Pyxidicoccus trucidator: one gene and its partner. The protein of the gene in region 1 binds, or shares a complex with, the protein of each later gene. Links are inferred from orthologs where the notes say so. Each region holds a gene or a part of one and is shown on either strand. Other genes may lie near its edges.

Region 1 (3,660 bases):
TCTCCACCGCCGCCCGCCACCGGTCGATGAGGGGCAGGTTGGGGTTGTCCCGGCTCCGCGCGACTGGGGCCGGCGCCGCGGCGGGCTCTGGCTCCGGTTCAGGCTCGAGGTCCGGTGCGGACGGAGCGACGGGGGCGCGGGTGACGGGCGCCGCGGGCGGAGCAGGCGCGAAGGCGCGCGGGGCCCCAGCGGGTGGGGCGGAGGCGGGGGCGCGTGCGGCGGTGGGGAGCCCATTGCCGGACGTGGGTGCATGGGCAGCGCCGGCCACGGGGGCGGACGCGAGCGCGGCGGGCGTGGCGGCCAGGGAACCGGGCGTGGACCCGAGGGACGCGGGCGCAGCCGTTATAGGGCCGGACTCGGATGGGAGGCTGGCGGGGGCGGACGCGAGCGCGGCGGACGCTGTGGCCACGGAGCCGAGTGCTGGCTCGAAGATGGCGGGAGCATGCACGGTGGCCGTGTCAGCGACAGGCGTCGCGGCGACGGAGTCGAGCGCGGACTCGGCGGCGTCGGGGATGCACTCGCCGGAGGCACAGCCCTCGGGCGAAGCCTCCTCCGGGTAGTAGCGCGAATCGTCGTCCTCTCCGTAGTCCGAGGGCTCGGAAGGCCCCGATGGCTCCGGCTTGCGCACGTTGGTGACGCGGACCGTGGGCGCGGGCTCGGTGGTTCGCGACAGCGGCGTGGCTCCGGCCGGAGCCTGTGGTGGCACCGCGGGAGCCGCGGGCTGGGCGGCTCCGCCCTTGCGGAGGAAGGAGAGCGGGCGAGCGGCCGACGGCGGCAACCCGTCCATGAGCGGGCCGGAGGGCACCAGGTCCTCGGCGGCGTAGGCGGGGACGGCCGAGGGCGACGCGGCCGCCATCGCGGTGGCGCCAGCGCCTCCACCGTTGCGCAGGAACGACAGCGGACGCGCGGCCGAAGGCGGCAGGTCGTCCATGATGGGCCCGGTCGGAGCCATGGGGGGCATGACCGGAATGGCCGTTCCCGAGCGCATCGGCTCGGCGAAGCGCTGTGCCTCGGCCATGTGTGGAGCTTCGCCGTAGCGCGGCGCGGCTTCCGACGCCCGCATCGGCTCAGCGTGCCGTGGGGCTTCGGCGGTGTGCGGGGCTTCGGCGTAGCGCACGGGCTCCGCCGAGCGCATCGGCTCTACCTGTCGCAGGGGCTCCGCGGCGCGCGGAGGTGCGTCGTGCCGGGACTCAGGCGCGAAAGTTCGTGGGACTGGAGCGACCTCCCGGCGCTCCAGCGGTGTTCTTGGCGTTGCCGTCCGTCGGGGACAGTCCGGCCGCGAGCTTGTCCACGCGAGCGAGCAGCTCCGGGATGGAGCCGCCCGGCGACAGCTGGATGGCCTTGAGCAGGGCCATCTCCAGCGCGAGCCTCGGCTGGGCCGCGCGCGACACGTCCCACACGCAGCCGTGCACCACGTCGAAGAGGCGCGTGAGCTGCGCGGTCTCCGCTTCCTTCGCCAGCGCGATGAGCGCCTTCTGCTCGGACTCGGCCAGCTCGTCCGGGGCCTGGTTCAGCGTCTTGGTGACGAAGAGGTGCCGCAGCTGCAGGGCCAGCTCCTCCGCCAGCCGCTTCAGGTCCAGGCCCCGGTTGAAGACCTCCTCCACGCGCTCCAGGATGCGCTTCGCGTCCTTGCGCACCAGCGCCTCGGCGAAGTCCTGCACCATCGTGCGGTCGATGGCGCCCAGCGCCTCGGCCACGTCCTCGTCCGAGGCGTTGGCCCCACACGAGGCGAGAATCTGGTCCAGGAGGCTGAGCGCGTCGCGCATGCCTCCCTCGGACTGACGCACCACCAGGGACAGCGAGCGGTCGGAGATGCCGGCCCCCTCTGCCTTGCAGATCTCCTGGAGCCGCTGGAGCATCCGCGCCGCCGGAATCCGCCGGAAGTTGTGGCGCTGGCAGCGCGAGAGGATGGTGTCCGGGAGCTTGTGCGCCTCGGTGGTCGCGAAGATGAACTTCACGTGCCCGGGCGGCTCCTCCAGCGTCTTGAGCAGCGCGTTGAACGCCGCCCCCGACAGCATGTGGACCTCGTCGATGATGTAGATCTTGTGCCTGTCCCGCTGCGGCAGGTACTTGGCGTTCTCGCGAATCTCGCGGACGTTCTCCACGCCGTTGTTGGAGGCACCGTCGATCTCCGCCACGTCCACGCTGGTGCCGGCGGCAATCTCCGTGCAGGCGCGGCACTCGCCACACGGGTTCGCCGTGGGGCCCTTCTCGCAGTTGAGCGCCTTGGCGAGCAGGCGGGCGGCCGTCGTCTTGCCCACCCCACGCGGACCGCAGAACAGGTACGCGTGGGCGACCCGGTCCATCTTGATGGCGTTCGCGACCGTCCGGACGACGTGCTCCTGTCCGGTCATGTCATCGAATTTCTGCGGACGCCATTTACGCGCGAGGACGAGGTAGCTCATGGGGTTGGTCATCTAAACACGACGGCGTGAATGATCCATCTCGCGGCCTGCCCACCAGGTGGGATTGTACTCAGCGTCCGAGCGCCTGTAGCACCACGCCGGCCGCGTTGTGTCCGGCCGCGCCGATGACGCTGCCCGCGGGGTGGCACCCGGCGCTACAGAAGTAGAGCCCCTGGACCGGCGTCTCGTAGGGCAGCCGGTCGGTGAAGCCCAGCTTGTTGTCCACATGATGGATGTGGCCCCCGGTGATGCCGAAGTGCTTCTCGATTTTCGGGGGCGTGAGGGTGAAGGTCTCCTGCACCAGGTCGCTGGTGCCGGGGGCGAAGCGGTCGCAGATGGACAGGAGCTTTTGCACGTAGCGCGACTCCTCCTTCTCCCACGTGGTGCCCTTGAGCTCGTAGGGCACCCACTCCACGAAGAGGGCCGAGTTGTGGTGCCCCTCGGCATCGCGCAGCGACGGGTCCACCGTGGTGTGGATGTACCACTCGATGGAGGGGAACTCCGACAGCCGCCCCTCCTGCGTGTCCTTGTAGGCGCGCGCCAGCGCCCCGAGCACGTCGTCCTCCTGCGGCAGCAGGTGGATGGTGGGGCCGAACTGGCCGCGGTCCTGGGGGAGGCAGGTGAAGGTGGGCAGGTCCTTGAGGCAGAGGTTCACCTTCAGCGTGGTGCCCGGTGTCGCCATGGCGTCCACCTTCGCCCGGTAGTCCGCGGGCAGCGCCGCCGAGTCCACCAGCTTCAGCGTGCGGAAGGGGTCGCCGTTGGACACCACCACGGAAGCGTTCACCTCCTCGCCATTCGCCAGCACCACGCCCTTCACCACGCCCCGGTCCACGCGCACGGAGGCCACCTTCGCGCCGGTGCGAATCTGCGCGCCGTACTTCCGCGCGACGTTGGCGATGGACTGGGTGACGGTGCCCATGCCGCCGCCGACAATCATCCACGTGCCGCCGCTGCCGGGCAGCCGGCACATGTTGTGGACGAGCAGATTCATGCCCGTGCCGGGCGTGTCATAGCCGCCGTCCAGGCCGGAGAAGGCGTCCGTCACCGCGTACATGGCCTTCACGAAGTCGGACTTGAAGCCGAAGCGCTCCAGGTACTCGCGCGCGGTGCCCCGGCACAGCCGCACGAAGTGCTGGCGCAGGGCAGGGCGGACGAAGCGCTCGGCGGTCTCCTCAATCGACACGGGAGACTGGAGCCACGTCGGAGCGATGTCGTCGCGCAGCGCGGCCAGCTCGGCGTTCATCGCCTGGTTGGC
Region 2 (3,229 bases), on another replicon or contig:
AAGGTGCGGCCCTCGTCGCCTTCCTGGATGATGCGCTCACCCTTGCCGAAGCGGCGCACCAGCACCTCCTGGCGCAGCCGGTCCAGGTCCTCCGGGCCCAGCGGATGGAAGAGGTCCACCGCGCGCAGCAGCCCGCGCACCGTGTCCTCGGACAGCTCCGTGCGCGCCAGCTCCTGCCGCACGTGCACCGTGCGCTGCGGGTAGGGAATCTCGATGTTCTCCCGGCGCAGCCGGTACCACAGCCGCGTGTGCAGGTCCTCCTTCACCGTGTCCGCCAGCCCGTAGTCCGCCAGGAAGAAGCGCACCATGTAGCGGATGCACGACTCGTCGTACGCCAGTGTGCGGGACAGCGGCGGCGGCTCCACGAGAATCTGTGGAATCTCCCGCATCACCTCCAGCAACGCGGCCTTCACCTGGTTGGGCGGAGCGTCGTGGGAGATTCGAATCTCCACGTCGACGCCTACCGGCTCCTGGTCCTCGGAGAAGTTCTGCACCAGCTCCTTGGCCACCATGCTGTTGGGCAGGGTGATGACCTCGCGCCGGAAGGTGGCCAGGCGGATGGAGCGCCAGCCGATGTACACCACGCGCCCGGCGTGGTTGCCGATGCGGATGAAGTGCCCCACCTCGAAGGGGCGGTCCAACTGCAGCGACAGGCCCGCGAACAGGTTGCCCAGCGTCTCCTGGAGCGCCAGGCCCATCACCACCGACAGCACCGCGGACGTGGCCACCAGCCCGGTGAGGTCCAGCGACAGCTGCGTCTTGAGGATGGGCACCGCGGCCAGCGCGTACAGCGTGAAGTCGATGACGTCCCGGAGGATCTTGGGCGGCGCCACGGAGTGGGCCCGCAGGCGCATCAGCTTCAGCCCGAAGCCCACGCACCCGCGGATGACGCCGAAGGCGAAGGTCAGCATCCAGCCGACCCGGAAGGCCGTCAGCACGGCCTGGGGCGTTGTCAGGGGCAGGGCCCAGGCCGCCAGCCGCAGCACCAGGAAGGCGAAGAGCAGCCGGATGGCGCCGTTCAGGTCTCGGCGCAGGTCCTTGTCCGAGGTGCCGGTGCGCACCGCCAGCATCACCAGCGCCAGCAGCGCACCCACGGCTAGGGACAGATTGCTCTGGAGGAAGGAAAGCAAGGGCCCCGCATGTCACCAGCGCGTTACAGGTGGGTCAAGGCAGCTTGTTGACGGGTGGCCTACCTCCGGGGATACACGCCTCATGACGTTGGCATCGGTGCTGGGACAGCCGCGCGCGATTGATTCACTCCAGGCGGCACTGCGTGGCGGCGCGGTGCACCATGCGTATCTCTTCGCCGGGCCGGAGGGTGTGGGCAAGGAGCTGGCGGCGGTGGGGCTGGCCCAGGCGCTGACGTGCCCCGAGCAGCCGGACGTGGGCTGCGGCACCTGCGCGAGCTGTGTGCGGGTGGACAGGGGCTTGCACCCCGACGTGACGTGGGTGATGCCGGACGAGGAGCGGGTGTCGCGCGGGCTGGCGGGGCGCTCGGACTTCACGGGCACGCCCAGCCGCGAGCTGCGCGTGGAGCAGATTCGCGGCCTCCAGGAGCGGCTGGCGCTGCGGGGGCTGGAGTCGAAGCGCAAGGTGGCCATCATCGTCTCCGCGCAGACGCTGAACGTGCAGGCGCAGAACGCCTTCCTGAAGACGCTGGAGGAGCCGCCCTCGGAGACCACCCTCATCATGGTGGCCAACGCCATGGACCGGCTGCTGCCCACCATCCGCAGCCGGTGCAGCAAGGTGCACTTCAACCCGCTGCCGATGGAGCTGGTCGCCCAGCGCGTGCAGCAGGAGCGCAAGTTGGACGCGGACACCGCCGCGCTCGCGGCCGTCATGGCCGGAGGCAGCCTGGGCCGCGCGCTGGCGCTGGACGTGGACGCGCTCTCCCAGCGGAAGGACATGCTCACCGCCTTCGAGGCGCTGCGCGGCGAGGACGCGGTGGGCCTCTTGCGCTTCGCGGAGGCGCACGGCGGCTCGCGCGAGGACGCGGAGGGCGCGCTGGAGCTGCTGGTGCTGTGGACGCGCGACGTGGCGCTGGCGCGCGTGGGGCTGGAGGAGTCGCTGGCCAACCGGGACTTGAAGGCGCTGGCGCGCGAGGCGGCCGCCCGCACCTCCGAGGCCCTGCTGCACCGGCGCCACTCGCTGCTGGAGGGCACGCGCGCGGCCATTGCCCGCAACGGCGCGCCCCGGCTGCAACTGGAGCGCATGTTGATTGAGCTGTTCACGGAGGCAGCACGGTGAGCGCCGACCTGGATGACGTGCTGAAGGAAGTGAAGGCGGGCAAGGTGGCGCCGCTGTACCTCCTGTGGGGTGAGGAGTTCCTGGTCCGCAAGGGCGCCGACGAGCTGGTGAAGGTGCTGGTGCCGGACGCGGCCATGGGGCTCAACCTGGCCGTGCTGGACGCGGGCAGCCCCCGCGAGGTGGCCCAGGAGCTGGCCACCATGCCGCTGTTCCCCGGGCGCAAGGTCGTCCTGGTGAGGGACCCGGAGTTCCTCGCGCCCAAGAAGGGGAGGGGGGACGCGCTCGGCAAGGCGCGCGAGGCGTGGAAGGCGGGCAAGCGGAAGGAGGGCGCACGGCGGCTGCTGGCGCTGGCGGCGCGCGCGGGCTGGGGCGTGGAGCAGCTGGACCCGGGCAAGTCCGGCGCGCCGTCCGTGGAGCAGTGGAAGGACGAGCTCAACGTGGACCTCGCGGAGGCGGACCTCGCCTTCCTCGCGGAGGCCGCCGCCTTCTGCCGCGAGGAGCGCATCTCCGCGCCGGAGGGGGACGCCACCGCGCTGCTGGAGCTCATCCAGAAGGGGGTTCCGTCCGGGCACGCGCTCGTCATGGCGGCCTCGGAGGTGGACGCCAAGAATCCGCTGGTGAAGCTGGCCCAGGACAAGGGCCACGTCGTCGAGCGCAAGGTGGCCGCGCGCCACAAGGACCTGGACCTCTCCGACATCGCCAAGGAGTTCCTGGCGCCCTTCAAGAAGAAGCTGGGGCCCGGCGCGCTGGACGAGCTGAAGGAGCGCATCGGCGGCAACATCCGCCTGCTCCAGTCGGAGCTGGAGAAGCTGGCCACGTACTCGGAGGGGCCGGCAATCGAGAAGGCGGACGTGGCCATGCTGGTCCACCACGCCCGCGAGGAGGAGTTCTTCGAGCTGTCCGAGGCGCTGCAGAAGCGCGACTTCGGCGGGGCGCTCGCCTACGCCAATGACGCCATGGGGCAGGGCACCCACGCGCTGCA

What was found. Proteins that work in one complex are often made in the same cells at the same time.
Region 2: dnaX (region 1) and holB share a complex: the UniProt entries of both Bacillus subtilis proteins name them as parts of the DNA clamp loading complex. The link is inferred for Pyxidicoccus trucidator from one-to-one orthologs.

The regions. Positions count from the first base shown.
Region 1 is NZ_JAAIXZ010000001.1:125,959-129,618, reverse strand. Bases 299-3,165 are described here. They hold dnaX (DNA polymerase III subunit gamma/tau), read right to left. Parts: upstream 2,406-3,165; coding sequence 1,191-2,405; downstream 299-1,190. Other genes in these bases: G4D85_RS00610 (phytoene desaturase family protein), read right to left, coding at 2,476-3,165; G4D85_RS00620 (DNA polymerase III subunit gamma/tau), read right to left, coding at 299-1,018. In the rest of the region: more of G4D85_RS00620, read right to left, coding at 1-298; more of G4D85_RS00610, read right to left, coding at 3,166-3,660. UniProt on the Bacillus subtilis protein: Part of the beta sliding clamp loading complex, which hydrolyzes ATP to load the beta clamp onto primed DNA to form the DNA replication pre-initiation complex.
Region 2 is NZ_JAAIXZ010000011.1:10,454-13,682, reverse strand. The notes cover bases 397-3,229. They hold holB (DNA polymerase III subunit delta'), read left to right. Parts: upstream 397-1,212; coding sequence 1,213-2,247; downstream 2,248-3,229. Other genes in these bases: holA (DNA polymerase III subunit delta), read left to right, coding at 2,244-3,229; G4D85_RS28115 (mechanosensitive ion channel family protein), read right to left, coding at 397-1,130. In the rest of the region: more of G4D85_RS28115, read right to left, coding at 1-396. UniProt on the Bacillus subtilis protein: DNA polymerase III is a complex, multichain enzyme responsible for most of the replicative synthesis in bacteria.